Regions from separate parts of the Mesorhizobium sp. NZP2298 genome, predicted to be linked through region 4. Evidence: predicted binding sites of a transcription regulator. Region 4 holds the regulator's gene; each other region holds the start of a gene.
The links. Region 4 encodes LexA, which represses DNA repair genes until DNA is damaged. Its sites were predicted from a motif close to TGTTCNNNNTGTGTTCNG; they were not measured.
Positions count from the first base shown of each region.

Region 1 (4,601 bases), 2.8 Mb from region 4:
TTTCGAGCAGCCTCGCCGATCTTGGCATTGACGACAATGCGCCTAGTTTGACAGCAAGCGAGAAGACGGCAACTGTCCGCGACCTCTTGATGGCGCGCTCTGGCATCTATCATCCTGCTGCCTATGAGACTGGGGACATCAAGCGCAAACGGCCTCAGCGTGGCAGCCATCCGCCCGGATCTTTCTGGTTTTACAACAACTGGGACTTCAACACGTTGGGAACGATCTACCGGCATCAGACGGGCGAGGACATCTTCCAGAGCTTCAACCGCAGAATTGCCGAGCCGCTCGGTATGGAGGACTTCTCAGCAAAGGATGGCCGCTACTTTACCGAGAAGTTCTCCGAGCACCCTGCCTATCCCTTCAACCTAAGCGCCCGAGACGCAGCGCGTTTCGGCCAATTGTTCCTGAACGGCGGGCGCTGGGGCGACGAGCAGGTTGTGCCCGCATCGTGGGTCAAGGAATCGACGACCCCTTATTCCTTCGCCAAGCGAATACGGCAGGGCTATGGTTATATGTGGTGGACGCTCCCTGCTGACACTTGGGGTCCAAATGCCTTCTATGCGTCGGGCTACGGTGGTCAGGTCATTGCCGTTGTCTCTTCAAAACGGTTGGTCGTGGTTCAAACTGTCGATCCGAAACACAATCCGAAGGGCGTTAGGACAAGCACGTTCATTGAGGTGCTGAAAGAGATCACCTCGGCTTCGCCCTGAATGGCTCTTTGCACCTAATTGCGGCCCTGCCGTTACCAATTAGCGCCTGACGGAGGGGCTGTCTCTTCGAGCAAATAGGCGTTTGGACCAATTCCATGGCAATAACTCATCGATCCGGTTTATCGGGTGACAGCGGGCAGCTGTCCCTGTCTGGCTCCACGACGCCAAGTGAATACCACGTTGTGTCCACATCGTGCCGGCGCCCAACCTCGGAAACCGATGCACCCGCAGCAGAGTGCCGCCCCGATCCGGCTGTTCTCTTCCTTGTCCCGCACACGTCGGGTCTTACGAACCGACAGAACAACATCCTCATCAACCGACATTAATGAGTGTCCATTAGCGAAATAGATGGACACTTACCTTGGTGTGATTGCCGCCACGCCAATAGACTGGTCAGGCCGGACGCCGCCTGTGCGGAACCCTGTGGCCAAGCCTGTGGATTGCCGGTGGATAAGCTGTTCACAACACAAGATATTGGGGGAACAAAAAGGGAAAACGTCGCCGGCGCTGATTTGTAGCCGATTTGTTCCGGCTTTGAGCGCAAGTTAACGTTAATAGGCCGGAATCGCCTGCAAATCCTTAACACCAAATTCAGAAAGATTAACAATTTCATAATCTTGAGTAATGGGTATCGTGCCGGCGTCGTCGTTTCCCGGCAAAGCTTAACCGTTGAGTTCGCCTAGCATAAAACGGGCCAGTTCAGGGATTCAGCATGTGGTGAGAGTCACGGTCACGAAATCCACATATAGCCGTGAACAAAAGCTGAATCTGGTCGAGTCACTGATTCGTCGCTGATTCGTTCCAGACTCGTTCCATCAGTTAAGCGGCAGCCAATTTAGCGCTGGACAAAGAGGCCTTCGAGCCGCCTACGGAACATTCCGCTTTCGCTTCGCGCCCGAAATCCCTATGTGTCGCCTGTCATACGCGCCAGTTGAGGCACGCTCCCGACAATGAGAGGCCAGAAAGCCTTATTTCCGAGCCGATGAACATCCAGCCGAAACATACCGAGCCGCTGATCCTGTCGGGCCGCGACGTGACCGCCGTTCTTGGTCCGACGAACACCGGCAAGACCCACCTCGCCATCGAGCGCATGGTGGCGCATGAAACCGGTGTCATCGGGCTGCCGCTCAGATTGCTGGCGCGGGAAGTCTACACGCGCGTCTGCGAAAAGGTCGGCGCTCATAAGGTCGCTCTGATCACTGGCGAGGAGAAGATCCAGCCGCCAGGCGCCAGATATTCGGTCTGTACGGTCGAGGCCATGCCGCGCGAGACCGACGCCGCCTTCGTCGCCATCGACGAGGTGCAGCTCGCCGGCGACCTCGAGCGCGGCCACATCTTCACCGACCGCATCCTGCATCTTCGCGGCCGCCAGGAAACGCTGCTGCTCGGTGCCGCCACCATGCATGGCATCCTGCAGCGCCTGCTGAAGGGCGTCTCGGTGGTGACGCGGCCCCGGCTGTCGCATCTTGCCTATGCGGGCTCGAAGAAGCTGACGCGCCTGCCGCGCCGCACCGCCATCGTCGCCTTCTCCGCCGACGAGGTCTATGCCATCGCCGAGCTGATCCGCCGCCAGCAAGGTGGTGCCGCCGTCGTGCTCGGCGCGCTCTCGCCGCGGACCCGCAACGCCCAGGTGGCATTGTTCCAATCGGGCGATGTCGACTATCTCGTCGCCACCGATGCCATCGGCATGGGCCTCAATCTCGATCTCGACCATGTCGCCTTCGCCCAGAACCGCAAGTTCGACGGATACCAGTACCGCAACCTGACGGCGGCCGAGCTCGGCCAGATCGCCGGCCGTGCCGGACGGCATCTGCGCGACGGCACTTTCGGCGTCACCGGCCAGGTCGATCCGCTCGACGAGGAACTGGTCAAGAAGATCGAAGGCCATGACTTCGATCCGGTGAAGGTGCTGCAGTGGCGCACCGCGCATTTCGACTTCGCCAGTCTCGACGCGCTGAAGCGCTCGATCGAGACCAACGCTCCGGTGGAGGGCCTGACCCGGGCGCTGCCGGCGGTTGACGCGCAGGCGCTCGAATATCTTTCCCGCGACGAGGATATCCGCGCGCTGGCTACCGACGCCAAACGCGTGGCGCTGCTGTGGGAAGCCTGCGCGCTGCCCGATTACCGCAAGATCGCCCCGGCGCAACATGCCGACCTCATCGCGTCGATCTATATGGACCTCGCCAAGCGAGGCCATGTCGACGAGAATTACATGGCCGAGCAGGTGCGCCGCGCCGACACCACCGAGGGCGACATCGACACGCTGTCGCACCGCATTGCCCAGATCCGCACCTGGACATTCGTGTCGAACCGGCCCGGCTGGCTGGCCGATCAGGCACACTGGCAGGAAAAGACGCGCGAAATCGAAGACAGATTGTCGGATGCGCTGCATGAGCGGTTGACGAAACGCTTCGTAGACCGCAGGACTTCCGTCCTCATGCGGCGCCTTAGAGAAAATACCATGCCTGAAGCCGAAATAAGCCCTACCGGAACCGTCCTTGTCGAAGGCCATCATGTCGGCGAGTTGCAAGGGTTCCGCTTCACCGCCGACCAGACCGCCGGCGGCGAAGACGCCAAGGCCGTGCGCACCGCAGCGCAAAAGGCGCTGGCTGCCGAGTTCGAGGCGCGCGCCGACCGTTTTGGCGCCTGCGCCAATGGCGACCTGGCACTTGGCTCGGACGGCACGCTGCGCTGGATCGGCGCGCCGATCGGCACGCTGGTCTCCGGCGAAGACGCGCTGAAGCCGCGCCTCGTGCTGCTGGCCGACGAACAGCTGACCGGCCCGGCGCGCGACAAGGTCGCCGCGCGCGCCGAACGTTTCGTCAATTTCCAGATCGAGTCGCTGCTGAAGCCACTGGTCGACCTGAAGAACGCCGACCAGATTTCCGGCATCGGCCGTGGTATCGCCTTCCAGCTGGTCGAGAATTTCGGCCTCATCAACCGCCGCGACATCGCCGAGGAGATGAAATCGCTCGACCAGGAAGGTCGCGCGGCACTTCGCCGGCTTGGCGTGCGCTTCGGCGCCTACCATGTCTTCGTCCCGGCGCTGATCAAGCCGGCACCCGCCGGACTGGTGACCTTGCTCTGGGCGCTGAAGAATGACGGCAAGGACAAGCCCGGCTTTGGCGACGTGGTCCACGCGCTGGCGTCCGGCCGCACCTCGGTGGTCATCGATCCGGCCTTCGACAAGGCCTTCTACAAGCTCGCCGGCTACCGCAATCTCGGCCGCCGCGCCGTGCGCATCGACATATTGGAGCGGCTGGCCGACCTGATCCGTCCGGCGACCAACTGGAAGCCTGGCCTCGGCCAGCGTCCGGACGGCGCCTATGACGGCCAGTCCTTCATGGTGACGCCGCCGATGATGTCGATCCTCGGCGCCACCGCCGACGACATGGAAGAGATCCTGAAGGGCCTGGGCTACCGCGCCGAGCCGAAGCCGGCGGCAGAGGTCAAGGCACGGCTCGAGGCGCAGGACACCGCCGCGCGGGAAGCCGCCGCGGCCAAGCTCGCGGCGGAAGAAGCCGCGCGCGCCGAGCAGGCCAAGGCGGCCGAAGCCGTCGCAACGGACGCCGCCACGGAAGCGGCGATCGAGGGTTCGGAACCGGCTGCTGTCGAAGCTTCGGCCGAGGTCATCGCGGAAGCCGCAGCAGAGCCAGTCGCGGAAGAGCCAACCGAAGCTCCGGCCGAAGTCACGGATGAGCCCGAGGCTGTCGCCGAAGCAGCTGCTGAACCTGCTGCCGAGCCAGAGGCGGAAGCTGAATCTGTCGAAGCCACGGTGGAGCCAGTTCCCGAAGCTGCACCCGCGACGGAAGCGGTTTCGGACGTGCCTGCCGTGGTGGCCGAGGCGACCCCCGGCGAGCCCGCTCCAGAAGCCGAAGCGCCCAAGCC
Region 1 covers NZ_CP033365.1:1,415,064-1,419,664, reverse strand. The annotation lists gene EB231_RS06835 (serine hydrolase domain-containing protein) at 1-713, shown strand, start outside; gene EB231_RS06830 (helicase-related protein) at 1,696-4,601, shown strand, end outside.
Region 1: a site for LexA is predicted at 1,511-1,528, ahead of EB231_RS06830 (helicase-related protein). Genes of this name have one in related genera too.

Region 2 (4,601 bases), 3.2 Mb from region 4:
TCATCGACGGCACGCAGTCTCGCCAGTTCGAGTGTGGCGCCGGCTTCAGCCGTCCTGCCTTGATGATCGAAGAAGCGATCCAGCGCCGGAAACGCGCCCGGACCGAGCGAGCGCAGATACCAGGCGTCGAGGGGAATGCCCTGGCCGGTCATCTCGAAGGAATGGTCGACATTGTAGTTGGCGATCGTGGCCGCGAAGTTGATGAAGCAGCAGGCATAAAGCACCGCCGATAACGTCAGAAGATTGGCGGACAAGAGCCATTCATTGGATTTTCCAAGCGCGATGCGGGCGATGATCAGTGCAAGGCCCGCCGCCACCAGCCCCATCCAGACGAACGCGGCGATGCGCCAGTAGGTCAGCGCGTAGATGCCGACATAGAGGTCGAGCCGCAGGATCGACGAGATGACAAGCATGATGTTCTGCCCGACCCAGGCATAGACCAGCCGGCGGATGAGCGGATCCGCCGAGGTTTCGCTTCCGGGCCTGAGCGCCGCAAGGACAAAACCGGCGGCAAGCAGCGCCGTGACGATCAAGGGATAGGCGCCGCGATGGGCATAGGCGGCATAGCTCAGCCCGTCGGGAAGCGCGGCCCCGCCCCACAGATAGGTGGCGTCGAGCCCGGTCTGCAGCGCGAACAGGATGTTGAAGACGACAAGCGCGCGCAGGATGGCTGCCTTGCCGAACACGATGTCCTCGACGACATGCCTGTCCGGGACGGCCGCCGGTTGGGCATCGGCGGGGGGATGGTTCGGCCGAGGGATGCGCTGCCGGAACCGCGGCAGGCGTGGCCGCAGAAAAGCCCAGACGCCGGCGAGCACGAACAGCCAGAAGGCAATCCGCGTCAGCTGGATGAGATCGAGCAGCTTCACCAGGTCGATCAGCGACAGCCAGTAGTCGATGACCGGATTGGCGGCGCCGAACAGCGCCAGGAAGACAGCGCCCAGCGTCAGCGGCATTACCCAGACCGCGATCGCCGCCAGCCGGATGCGGCGCCCGCCGAACCGGCGCGCGGTCTTGCGCCAGCGGATGAAATCATTGGCGAACCGGAACGGTGCCGCCAGCAAAAACAGTGCGATCTGGCCGGCCATGCGGGCGATGCGGTATCGCAAGCGGCCGCTCAGCGAAAGCGCGAACACGACCAGGGCCGCAAGCGCGATCGCGGCCGACGGGGCGCTGACATTTTCAGCGAGCGGCAGCAACGCGACAAGCAAGGCGGAGGCCTTGAGCCAGACCCTGCCGTCGCTGAAGGCAGCGGGATGCACGGCCACGATCGCCGCGGCGATCAGGAGGGCGAACAGGAAAACCGTGATGCCGGCGGGCTGACCATAGAAGAGAAAATCCGCCAGCACGACCAGCAGGACGGCAATACCGAAGCGGCTGCAATAGCTCGGTGCCGCTGTGAGAAACGATGTCATGAACGGACCTTCCTGATCGCGACCGACCGCATGGCCGGCAAGCTCTTGCGGACAAAGGGAATGAGGATCGCCGCGGGATTCGCGCGCGGCGGATCGACCAGCCACCAGCCTTCGCTGCGCAGCCGGTAGGGCAGGGACCAACGGGGTTTTGCTCGCTTTTGCATGCCGCCCGTCTCGCAGGCCGGCAGGGAAACAGCAGGGCGGATCCGAGGAGCTTTTCCGCAGGCGTGTGCAGTTTTCGTGCAGGGCCTGTGCCAACTTCGACGACTGGCTCGTGTCAGGTACCGGTCGGACGCTTGCCTCGACCATCCACAGACGGCATAGATCGAGCATGACAACCGAACCCTACCGCCCGCGTCGCTCGGTGCTCTATGTCCCGGCCTCCAACGACAAGGCACTGGCCAAGATCGCGCAGCTTGCCTGTGATGCCGTCATCATCGACCTCGAGGATGCCGTCGCCCCGGCCGACAAGGTCGCCGCCCGCGAAAAGCTGGCTGGCATTTTCGACAATCGCCCGGTCGCCCTTGGCCGCCGCTGCGAGATGGTGGTGCGGGTCAATGCGCTGGCCAGCGAATGGGGCGCCGACGACCTGCTTGCCGCGGCAAAATTCGAGCCCGACGGCATCCTGTTGTCCAAGGTCGCCACACCGCGCGATATCCTTGAGGTCGGCGACGTGCTCGATGACAATTTTGCCCCCGACAGCGTGAAGCTGTGGGCGATGATCGAGACGCCCAAGGCCATGCTCAACATCGGCGCGATCGCCGAGCTTGGCCGCGATCCCGCCTCACGGCTGAATTGTTTCGTTGCCGGAACGAATGACCTTGCCAAGGACACCGGCGTGCTGGCGACGCCGGACCGGCGCTACCTCGTGCCGTGGCTGATGCAGATGGTGCTGGCCGCTCGCGCCGGCGGTCTCGACATGCTCGACGGCGTAGCCAACGATTTTCGCGATCTCGACGCCTTTGCCCGCGAGTGCGCGGAAGCGGCGGCCATGGGCTTCGACGGCAAGACCCTCATCCATCCGGCCCAGATCGACGCGGCGAACCGCGCCTTCGCGCCATCGCCGGCGGCGCTGACCGAGGCGCGCCTGGTGAAGGACGCGTTTGCCCTTGCCGAAAACAATGGCAAGGGCGTGATCGCGCTGAATGGCAGAATGGTCGAGCGGCTGCACCTGGCGCAGGCCGAAAAACTGCTGGCGAAGGCCGCCGCCATCGGCGCATGATCGCGGCCAAGTTCATTCACGACAGGACTTGAGAAAATGAAACTCTACCGCTTTCTGACCGGCCCGGACGACGCCAGCTTCTGCCACAAGGTGACGGCGGCGCTGAACAAGGGCTGGCACCTGTTCGGCTCGCCGACCTATGCCTATGACAAGAAAGCCAAGACCATGCGCTGCGGCCAGGCCGTGGTGAAGGACGTCGACGGCCAGGAATACGGGCCGGACACCAAGCTTAGTGATTGGTAGGGGCTTCCTCTCTTCGAGCTTATTCAGCCGCTTCCTCGATCCGCTCCATATCATCGTCCGACAGGCCGAAATGGTGGCCGATCTCGTGGATCAGCACATGGGTGACGATGTCGCCCAGCGTTTCCTCGTTTTCGGCCCAGTAGTCGAGCATGGCGCGTCGGTAGAGCGTGATGCGGTTCGGGCCTTCGCCGGTCTGCGGGTTCCAGCGCTCGGCGATGCCGCGTCCCTCGAACAGGCCGAGCAGGTCGAACGGCGTTTCCAGCGACAGGTCGTCCATGATTTCGTCGGTCGGGAACTCGGCGATCTGGATGACGATCTCGCCGGTCAGCTTGCGAAAGTCCTCCGGCAAATGGGCATAGGCCTCCAGCGCGAGGAACTCCAGCTCCTCCATCGAGGGCGCAAGTTCGCCATGCCAGGTGCGGGTTTTGTAGATGCGGGCCATGCTTTGTCCTTTGATCCCGGCATATAGGCTTTCGCACCGGTCGAGGCAAATAACAGGGCTGAGGCGCACGGGATGAGGAATAAATTCCTTGTGACTCTGCTTGACTCTTCAATCGCCCTCTGGAATCTATAGGAACATAACAGGAACAATTGTGAGTGGAAGCTGACCGTCATGGCGATGAGCGCCGTGGCGCGGGAGACTGTTTTTGCCCTGCGCCGCCAGATCGCGAAAATCGAGGGAACGCTGCCCGAGCGCCTGCAGGCGCCGGCCGCCGCGCCGCTTGATGCCGACGCCAGCGCCGATGTCACGTCCAGTGCCGATCTCACAATCGTTCGACGCGGCCTTGCCGCGGCCTTGCCGGATGCCTTCCTGCCCATCGGCGTCGAGCGCCTCGATGCCGCCCTGAGCGGCGGCCTGCCGAAAGCCGCCTTGAGCGAAATCCATGGCGGGCAAACCCGCGATGCCGGAGCCATCGCCGGCTTCGCTCTGTCGCTCACCAGCCTGATCCTGAAGCAGGCACACGGACTGCCGGTGCTGTGGATCGGTACATCGGAGATCTTTGGCGAGGCTGGCTTTCCCTATGCCAGGGGGCTGCATGCCTCATTCGGCATCGAGCCCCGGCAATTGCTGTTTTCCGAGGCGCCCAGGCTCGTCGATGCGCTGTGGGTCGCCGAGGAGGCCGCCCGGATGACGGCACTCGCCGCCGTCATCCTGGAAATTCGCGGCAACCCGCAGCGGCTGGACCTGACCGCGACGCGCCGGCTGCATGCAAGGGCGGCAAGCGCCGGCCGGCCGGTGTTCCTGCTGCGGCAGGCGGCCGAGCCCGAACCGACGGCGGCGCCCGTCCGCCTCATCGTCGCGTCGGCGCCGGCCGTGCCGCGCGCCACGATCGCCGGGCCGCTCGCCGGTTCGATCGGCCGCCCTGCCTTCACCATTACCATCGGCAAGAGCCGCACGGCCCTGCCAGGACAATTCACACTGGAGTGGAACCCCGATGAACGCGTATTCGACGAGAGATGGGGCGAAGAAAGACGAAGCGAGGAAAGACGGGCAGACCGGCCAAAGAATCCTGTCCCTGTGGTTTCCCTACCTCGCGGCCGAAAGGATCCTGCGGCAGCGTCTGGGGCGGTCCTGGCGTTCCCGGCCGTCGTCGGATCATCCGCCACTGGTGGTCAGCCACCGCCAGGGCAACGCGCAGCGCATCTCGGCCCTCGACGAGCGGGCTGAGGCGCTGCACCTGAAGCGCGACATGGGCATTGCCGATGCGCGCGCCATGCAT
Region 2 covers NZ_CP033365.1:1,019,955-1,024,555, reverse strand. The annotation lists gene EB231_RS04860 (DUF4153 domain-containing protein) at 1-1,415, opposite strand, end outside; gene EB231_RS04855 (hypothetical protein) at 1,412-1,579, opposite strand; gene EB231_RS04850 (HpcH/HpaI aldolase/citrate lyase family protein) at 1,747-2,637, shown strand; gene EB231_RS04845 (DUF1737 domain-containing protein) at 2,674-2,880, shown strand; gene EB231_RS04840 (metallopeptidase family protein) at 2,900-3,322, opposite strand; gene EB231_RS35065 (ImuA family protein) at 3,494-4,549, shown strand; gene EB231_RS04835 (DNA polymerase Y family protein) at 4,491-4,601, shown strand, end outside.
Region 2: a site for LexA is predicted at 3,453-3,470, ahead of EB231_RS35065 (ImuA family protein). Genes of this name have one in related genera too.

Region 3 (4,601 bases), 3.4 Mb from region 4:
GTCCGCGAGACGTCGGGTGGTGACGGCGTCCCAGCCCTCGGCTTCGGCGAGTTCGCGGGCCGCGGACAGGATGAGTTCATAGCGCTCCGCGCGCTGGCGCTCTTTGCGTTCGGCGATCGACATCCAGAAATCCTACCAATGCACCTTTTTCTGTCAACGCTAGATTTCTGTTGACGCAAAATTCTAGCAGCGCTAGTTGTTCTGCAACTGATAGGAGTTTGCCATGCTACAAACTGGATATGTGCTTTCCGGCCTGATCGCGGCCGCAATTATGTTCCTCGGTGCACGCTTTTGGTGGGCTCCTCACGCCGCTTCGGCGGACTTCGGCATTGCCGGTTCACCCCCGTCATCGACAGGATTTGCCGCGTGGCTGTCCGTGAAGGGCACGCGCGATATCGCGTCGGGCCTTTTTGTCATCCTGCTCATGGCCAATGGCTCGCCGCGCCTGCTCGGCGAATTCATGCTCATCGCAAGCCTCATCGCGTTTGGCGACATGGTGACAGTCCTCCGTTCGCGGGGAAACCGCGCCCTCGCCTTCGGCATGCATGGCCTTACAGGGCTGGTCATCGTCGCAACTGGCGCGTGCCTCATCCTGGGCGCCAAGTAAAAACGCTCTGAACACTGCAACTTAAAGGCTAGAAGGACGAAAGTGGCTCGATGGCAGTGGCATTTACGCCGCCTGCGCCACCCGCTCCGAGCTCATGCGATAGGAAATCGCCTCGGCCAGATGGATGCGGCCGACGGTTTCGCTGGCGTCGAGATCGGCCAGCGTTCTCGCGACCTTCAGCACGCGGTGATAGGCCCGCGCCGAGAAGGCGAGTTTCTCGCTGGCGTCCCTGAGCAGCGACAGGCCGGCGGCGTCGGGCATGGCGATGTCTTCGATGACGGCCGGCGCGCAATGCGCGTTGGTGGTGGCGCTGGTCACGCCGAGCCGTTCGAAACGCTCGCGTTGCAAGGTGCGGGCGCGTGCCACGCGCAGCGCCGCCGCTGCACTCTTCTCCGCCCGGTCCGGCCTTATCAGGTCGCTGGCCGAGACCGCGGGAACTTCGATCCTGAGATCAATGCGGTCGAGCAGCGGACCGGAAATGCGCGCCTGGTAGTCGGTGCGGCAGCGCTCGCCGCGCAGGCAGCGATAGCCCGGCTCGCCGGCCATGCCGCAGCGGCACGGGTTCATCGCCGCCACCAGTTGGATGCGCGCCGGATAGGTGACGCGGTGGTTGGCGCGCGCGATCATGCAGTCGCCGGTCTCCAGCGGCTGGCGCAGCGCATCGAGGGTCTGCGGTGTGAATTCGGGGAACTCGTCGAGGAACAGCACGCCGTGATGCGCCAGCGACACCTCGCCCGGCCGTGCGCGTATGCCGCCGCCGACCATCGCCGCCATCGAGGCCGAGTGGTGCGGGGCGCGAAACGGCCGCCGGTCGGTCAGCTTGCCTTCGCCAAGCTCGCCCGCCACCGAGGCGATCATCGAGACTTCCAGCAATTCCTTCGGCGCCAGCGGCGGCAGGATCGACGGCAGCCGCTGCGCCAGCATCGATTTGCCCGATCCGGGCGGGCCGACCATCAAGAGATTGTGGCCGCCCGCCGCCGCCACTTCCAGCGCCCGCTTGGCCGTCTCCTGGCCCTTGATGTCGGCAAGGTCGGGCAGGTCGCGCGCCGAGGCGTGGATGCCGGCCTCCGGCCGCGACAGCACCTGCGTGCCACGGAAATGGTTGGCGATGGCGATCAGGCTGCGCGGTGCCAAAATGTCGAAGTCCTTGCCGGCCCACGCCGCTTCCGGCCCGCAGGCGAACGGGCAGATCAGCCCCTTGCCTTCGGCATTGGCGCCGATCGCCGCCGGCAAGGCGCCGGCGACAGCGGCGATCGTGCCGTCGAGCGAGAGTTCGCCAAGCACGACATAGCCGGCCAGCATGTCGCCCGGAATGGCGCCAAGGGCTGCCATCAGCCCGAGCGCGATCGGCAAATCGTAGTGGCTGCCTTCCTTGGGCAGGTCAGCCGGCGCCAGATTGACCGTCACCTTCTTCGACGGCATCGACAGGCCCGACGCATGAAGCGCGGCCTGCACGCGCTCGCGGCTTTCGGCCACCGCCTTGTCGGGCAGGCCGACGATCTGCATGCCGACCTTGCCGGGCGCGATCATCACCTGCACGTCGACCGGCACGGCCTCGATGCCCTGGAAAGCGACCGTGCGAACCCGCGCCACCATTTTCCCACCCCGGATACGGGCTGGCCCCAGCCCTTGCGATCAGGCCAGGAACGGCCCTTTGGCGAGACAATCACAGTTTCCCGGCCAAATCAAGAACATTACGGGAACAGGCAATCGCTGGGGTTGCAGCCGAACTGCGTCCGGTTGCAAAAGCGGAACATGGTTAAGACAAAATGAAAACGCTTACTTCCGCTTGTCCTCGACCGCGTCCCAGAACAGGCTGGCAATGTCGGCGCCGCCGAAACGCTGTACCTCGCGCACGCCGGTCGGCGACGTCACATTGATCTCGGTCATGTAGTCGCCGATGACGTCGATGCCGACCAGGATGAAGCCGCGTTCCCGGAGCGATGGTCCGATGCGGGCGCATATCTCGCGCTCGCGTTCCGTCAGCTCGGTTTTCTCGGCGCGTCCGCCGACATGCATGTTGGAGCGGGAATCGTGTTCGGCCGGTACCCGGTTGATGGCGCCGACCGGCTCGCCGTCGATCAGGATGATGCGCTTGTCGCCCTTGCGAACTTCCTTCAGGTAGCGCTGCACGATATAGGGCTCGCGGAAAAGCTGGCCGAACATTTCGAGCAGCGAGGCGAGGTTGCGGTCGGCCTCCAGCAGATGGAAGATGCCGGCGCCGCCATTGCCGTAGAGCGGCTTGATGATGATGTCGCCGAACTCCTTGCGGAAGGCGGCCACCTCCAGCGGGTCCTTGGTGATCAGCGTTTCCGGCATCAGGTCGGAAAATTCGGTGACGAAGATTTTTTCCGGGCTGTTGCGCACCCAGGCCGGGTCGTTGACGACCAGCGTCTTCGGATGGATGCGCTCCAGTATATGTGTGGTGGTGATGTAGTTCATGTCGAAGGGCGGATCCTGGCGCAGCAGGATGACGTCTATTTCGGAGAGATCGGTGCGCACCTTGTCGCCCAACGAGTAGTGATTGCCCTTCTCATCGCGCAGCTGCATCTCCTCGATGCGGGCAAATACCTTGCCGTCGCGCAGCGACAGCCGGTCGGGCGTATAGTGGAACAATTGGTGACCGCGCCGCTGTGCCTCCAGCGACAGTGCGAAAGACGTGTCGCCGGCGATCGACACGGCGGAGATATGGTCCATCTGGACGGCGATTTTCAACTTCATGGCAGGTCCCCAGCGCAGTCGACGAGAGCGATATAAGGGTCGCGGCGCCTTCTGCCAATCGGGCCAGCGATCTAAAGCGCATCCTTGCGACGCGCTTTAGATCTCGGTTTCATGCATGTCGTTGTCCGAAAACCGGAGCCACTTTTGGGCGACCTGCTTCAACGGTCGAAGACCAGTCTGGAATAGCCGAGGAAGGACAGCGCCATGGCGGCCAGCGAGGCGATGGCGAGGGCGGCAAGCGGCGGCGCTCCCGGCAGCGCGAGCAGGATCGCGGAATAGACGAGGTAGTTGACGATGCTGGTGGCGACGCCGACGCCGCCATAGCGGGCGCCTTCTCGTGCCATGCCGCGGCGCGAGGGCGCGAAGGTCAGGTGCCGGTTGATCTGCCAGGTGACGCAGAGCGCAAAGCCTATCGACAGCACGCGGGCGGCGAAGGGCCCGAGCGGCGTGAAACTGAGCAGCAGCCAGAGTGCCGCCGCGTCGGCGACGAAACCGGTTCCGCCGGCAAAAACGAAGCGGACGAGGCGGTTCACCGCCTCAGGCTGCCCGGGGTGTCTTGCCCGGCGCGACCTTTGCCGCGGCGGGCGCGATCGCGCTGGTGCGCCGCTCGGCACGGCCCGAAGGCATGGAGAGATAGAAGATGCGCTTCTGTTCGGCCCGCCCGCGCGACACCGAATCAAGGATCAGCCCGGTCACCGCCGCAAGCATGGACAGGAGCAGCAAACCGACCGACAGCACCCAGGTCGGGATGCGCGGGACAAGGCCGGTTTCAGCGAACTCGACCAGCACCGGCGCCATCAGGAAGAGGCTCGAGGCCAGGAAGAACAGCGAAAAGGCGCCGAAGAAGCGCAGCGGCTGCGTCTCCTTCATCAGCATGGCGAACATCCACAGGATCCTGGCGCCGTCGCCAAAGGTCGACAGTTTCGACGACGACCCGACCGGCCGGCGGCCATAGTCGAGCGCGATTTCGCTGACCGGCAATTTGAGCTGCGAGGCGTGTACCGACATTTCGGTCTCGATCTCGAAGCCGCCGGAGACGGCTGGAAAGCTCTTGACGAAGCGCCTGGTGAAGACGCGGTAGCCGGAGAAGATGTCGGTGAAATCGCTGCCGAACAGCCATTTGTAGAGTCCGTTGAAGACACGGTTGCCGAAAGCATGGCCGGCCCGTCCGGCATCGTCGGCGACGCCGCGCCTGGTGCCCACCACCATGTCGGAACGTTCGGTCAGCAGTGTGTTGATCAGCTGTGGCGCGTCCTCGGGCGCATAGGTGCCG
Region 3 covers NZ_CP033365.1:830,056-834,656, reverse strand. The annotation lists gene EB231_RS03880 (TetR/AcrR family transcriptional regulator) at 1-123, opposite strand, end outside; gene EB231_RS03875 (DUF4267 domain-containing protein) at 224-607, shown strand; gene EB231_RS03870 (YifB family Mg chelatase-like AAA ATPase) at 671-2,203, opposite strand; gene gshB (glutathione synthase) at 2,387-3,328, opposite strand; gene EB231_RS03860 (GtrA family protein) at 3,487-3,861, opposite strand; gene EB231_RS03855 (glycosyltransferase) at 3,866-4,601, opposite strand, start outside.
Region 3: a site for LexA is predicted at 2,295-2,312, ahead of EB231_RS03870 (YifB family Mg chelatase-like AAA ATPase). Genes of this name have one in related genera too.

Region 4 (4,601 bases):
TGCATATGGCGCTGGTCGCCGGCACCATCATGGGTCTGCTGCGCGGTGCCTTCGCGCTTTTCCCGGATTTTTCCGCGCGTCGGCCGGTGAAGAAATATGCGGCCGCCGCGGCACTGTTGTCGATCGCCGCCTACCTCGTCATCTCAGGCGTCGTCGTTGCCGCCGAGCGCAGCTTCATCATGCTGGCGGTGATGCTGATTGCCGTATTGTTCGATCGCGCGGCGCTGACCATGCGCAACCTCACTATCTCGGCGATCGCCGTCATCGTGGTGTCGCCGCATGAAGTGGTCGGCCCGAGTTTCCAGATGTCGTTCGCCGCGACGGCCGCACTGGTCGGCGCCTATGCCGGCTGGGCGGATCACCGTGCGGGAAAGACAAGACCGCCACCGCCAAGGCGATCCCTGCCGGGGTTCCTGACGCGAAAATTCCTCGCGCTCACGGGAGGGGTGGCGATGACGTCCATCATTGCCGGCAGCGCCACGGCGCTGTTTGCCATATGGCACTTCCAGCGTGTGTCGCCGCTCAGCCTGTTCGCAAATCTGGCTGTCATGCCAATTGTCTCAGTCGTCATGTTTCTGGCGGTTGTCAGCGCCTTGACAATGCCCTTCGGTCTGGACGGACCTTTTCTCTACCTCATGGGCAAGGGCCTGACCGCGATGATCGCCATATCGGCGTGGATATCGGAACGCTCCCCCGTCGATGCGGTCGGGCTGATTTCACAACACTCCGTGCTGCTGGTGACGATCGCCCTGGTCATCGCGACGATGGCGACGACATGGCTGCGGCTCGCGGCAGTGCCATTCGCGCTCGCCGGCCTGTTGACAGTGTCGGATACACGCACGCCGGACGTGCTGATCTCCGAAGACGCGCGGCTGGTTGCGCTGCCGATCGGCGGCGGCGAACTCGCGGTCAGCCGGGCTCGTCCAAACGAATTCACCGTCGACAATTGGAAACGCGCGCTGGTGTCCGAAACCATCGTCGTGCCGGAGATGTTCAACAAGGCGGACGGGCAATTCGACTTGGCCGATGCGGTCAATCTGCCGCCGGGGGCGCCGTTTTATTGCACGGAGGGCATCTGTCTCGCCCGGCATCCGTCTGGCGCGATCATCGCGCATGTCGAAGACCGCAAGGCTACCTGGAAGGCCTGCGGCTTCGCCGACCTGATCGTTGTCAATGATGCGACGGGCTACGATGCCTGCCACAACCCGCTGGTTCTCGTCGTTACCAAACGGCAACTCGCACGCAAGGGCAGTGCCGCTGTCTTCTTCGACCGCCAATCGGCGACCAGCCCGCCAACCATCAGCTTCGCCGTGGACGGGCCCTATCGGCCCTGGCACACGCAACGAAAGTTTTCGCGTGAGGCGAGGGGACTGCCGCCCTATCAAAAACCTGAAACGCCGGCCGCTCCTGCTCAGTAGCGCCTGATCAGGCCGACTAGCTTGCCTTGCACCTTGACCCTGTCCGGCCCGAAAATGCGCGTCTCGTAGGCCGGGTTGGCGGCTTCAAGGGCAATCGAGGCGCCCTTGCGGCGGAACCGCTTCAAGGTCGCTTCCTCCTCGTCGACCAGCGCCACGACGATCTCGCCTGGGCTCGCCGTATCGGCGTTGCGGATAATGACTGTATCGCCATCGAAGATGCCGGCCTCGATCATCGAGTCACCCTTGACCTCCAGCGCATAGTGCTCGCCACCCATGATCATGTCCGGAGGCACCGAGATCGAATGCGTCTGATGCTGGATGGCATCGATCGGCACACCTGCGGCGATACGGCCCATCACCGGGATCGACACGGCAGAGACCGCGTCGTAGTCATTGCCGGCAGAGGGCAAGCGCGACGGCGCCGGCTTGATCTGACGGCCTAGGCCGCCCTGACCAAGACTGCCTTGAATGACACTCGGCGAGAATTTCTTTGCCGCGTTGAGGCCGGGCGCGATCGAATCCGGCAGTCGCAGCACTTCCAATGCCCGCGCCCGGTTGGGCAGCCGCCTGATAAAGCCGCGTTCCTCCAGCGCCGTGATCAGGCGATGTATCCCTGACTTGGAGGCGAGATCCAGCGCCTCCTTCATCTCGTCAAAGGAAGGCGGGATACCGCTTTCCTTCAGCCGTTCATGAATGAACATCAGCAGTTCATGTTGCTTACGCGTCAGCATGGCGCCCCCCAGGCATTGAACGAAGGGAATCGGAATCGAAAAACAAACCCAGAACAAACACTATCTGTTCCAGTTGTGTTCCGCAACTGTTTAAAGTTTAGTGAATTTGTTAAGGCATCTGAAATTGTCTGCCGCCGGCAGCGGGCAGCGATCGGCCGCCTTCGCCGCCAGCGCGAGCATTGAAATCATTTTGGTTAATGGCCTGTGGCCTACCCTTGATGGACCTTGGAATCAGTTTCTAGAGGGCGTCCAGAGGCTGGATCGCGTCGTTGTTCGATCCATTCCTGGCGGAACGAAACGAAATCAAAACGCCAACGATCATGCTTCGAGAGCAATAACGCTGAAGTCATCCGGAAATTGCTTTCAGGCTGCCGGCGCGTGCGGTGTAGTTGTTCGCGCCGCCGTCCTCGCTATGAACGTAGACATGCAGCGTATAGCCGATATGCGCCGTCATCAGCGCCTTTGCCCGCTCGACATCGCGATCGAGGGCCGCTTCCATGATCGCGGTGTGATGCTCGATCGCGATCGCCTCTCGAAGAGCGTCCATTGCCTCGCCATAACCATCCTTGAGGCCGGCGGCCGCCCGCAATGTCGGCGCCAGGCCGAGAAACCGATGATGCCGCCGCAACTGATCGGCGATTGTCGAACGGAAGCGCAACAGCCAGTTGGACGTCGCGGCACTCAGCAGTGCCCCGTGAAAGGCCTCGTGGCTCTCGTCCCACTGGTCGACGGCCGCATCCGAGGGGTCGTCGACCGCGGTCTTGCAGCGGGAGAGCCGGTAGTGGGCGGTGACAACCGCGTCCTCCCATTCCCTGCCGCCTTTCTCGATCGATTCCAGGAACAGCGGCATCTCCACAACCATCCGTGCGCGAGCCAGGTCCTCGAGTTCGGCCCGCGACACCGGAGCCACGGCAAAGCCGCGATTGCTGATGGCGGTAACCAGGCGCTCGGCCTCAAGTCGAGACAAGGCTTCACGCAGCGGTGTCCAGCCGACGCCGTATAGACCGCGCAGCGCACTCAGCTTGAGCGGTGCGCCCGGCATGAGGCGTGTGGTCAGGATATCGCGCCGCAGCAGCTGATAGGCCGCCTCGGTTTTCGTGGAGTTGTTCTGGTCCTGCATCGCGATCCGTCCATCGTCGGGCATGTGAAAATTATATATGATGGTGCTCGATGGCAAGAATTATATATAATGTTTGACAGGAAGCGATGGACTGACCATGATCGCCACAGTTGCCGTCCCGATGAGCGGCGCTGATCAAATCTGGGAGGAAATGATGTTGAAGTCCAAATCCGCTTGGCTGTCGGGATTGGCCCTGGCAGGCGCATTGATGGTCAGCGCGGGGAGTGCCGCCGCCGACCAGATTCGCATCGGCATCGCCAATTTCGGCGAGCATCCGCAGCTCAACGCTGCCATAGCCGGATTCAAGAAGGCGCTGACGGACAATGGCTTTGTCGAGGGCAAGGATGTCGTCTACACGGAGAGCCATACCAATTTCGATGCATCGCTGGTGCCGCAGATGATCGCCAAGCTACAGGCGGAGCAGCCCAAGCTGATCTACACCATCACCACGCCGGTCTCGCAGATCGCCAAGAAGGCGCTTGCCGGTTCCGGCATTCCGATCGTCTTCGCCGCTGTCACCGATCCGGTCGCGGCCAAGCTGGTGCCGTCGTGGGACGCCGGAGACGAAGGCATGACCGGCGCCAGCGATCTGCAGGATGTCGCCGCTGTCATGGCCTTCACCAAGAAGCTGCTGCCGAACGCCAAGCGCTTCGGCGTGCCTTACAATCCAGGCGAGGCCAATGACGTCGCCCTGGTCGAGAAGATCAAGGCGGCCGCACCGGCGGCCGGCTTCGAGGTCGTCGAAGTCGGCATCGACAACGTCAATGACATCCAGCAGCGCATCGCCGCGCTCGCCGGCAAGGCAGACGTGATCTACGGCCCGGCTTCGAACCTGATCCAGCCGGCGATCGCCGCTGTTTCCGCGGCCGCTCGCCAGACCGGAATCCCGGTCGTCAACTCCGATGACAGCGCGGTCCGCAACGGCACGGTGCCGGCAAGCTTCGCGGTCAATTACACGCAGGTCGGTGTCAACGCCGGCAACATCGCCGCCGAAATCCTCAAGGGCAAGGATCCCAAGACGATCGCGCCGTCGCGCCCGGCCTACAAGGATCATATGGCAACGATTTCCCGCAAGGCGATGGCCGCGTTCGGCATCGAGATACCGGCGTCGATGGCCGATTGCGGCTGCATCGTCGACTGACATCGGCACTGAAGGATGACGGCGCCGGCGCCGTCATCCCGAGGTCAGGGAGGAACGATGCTCGAGATCCGATCCGCGCGTAAAGTATTCTACAAGGGCCAGGCCGACGAGAAGATCGCGCTGGACGGTCTCAGCCTGTCGCTGGCCACGGGCGAGTTCGGCATCGTCATCGGCTCCAACGGAGCCGGCAA
Region 4 covers NZ_CP033365.1:4,254,236-4,258,836, forward strand. The annotation lists gene EB231_RS20585 (ComEC/Rec2 family competence protein) at 1-1,418, shown strand, start outside; gene lexA (transcriptional repressor LexA) at 1,412-2,149, opposite strand; gene EB231_RS20595 (GntR family transcriptional regulator) at 2,496-3,269, opposite strand; gene EB231_RS20600 (ABC transporter substrate-binding protein) at 3,424-4,410, shown strand; gene EB231_RS20605 (ABC transporter ATP-binding protein) at 4,468-4,601, shown strand, end outside.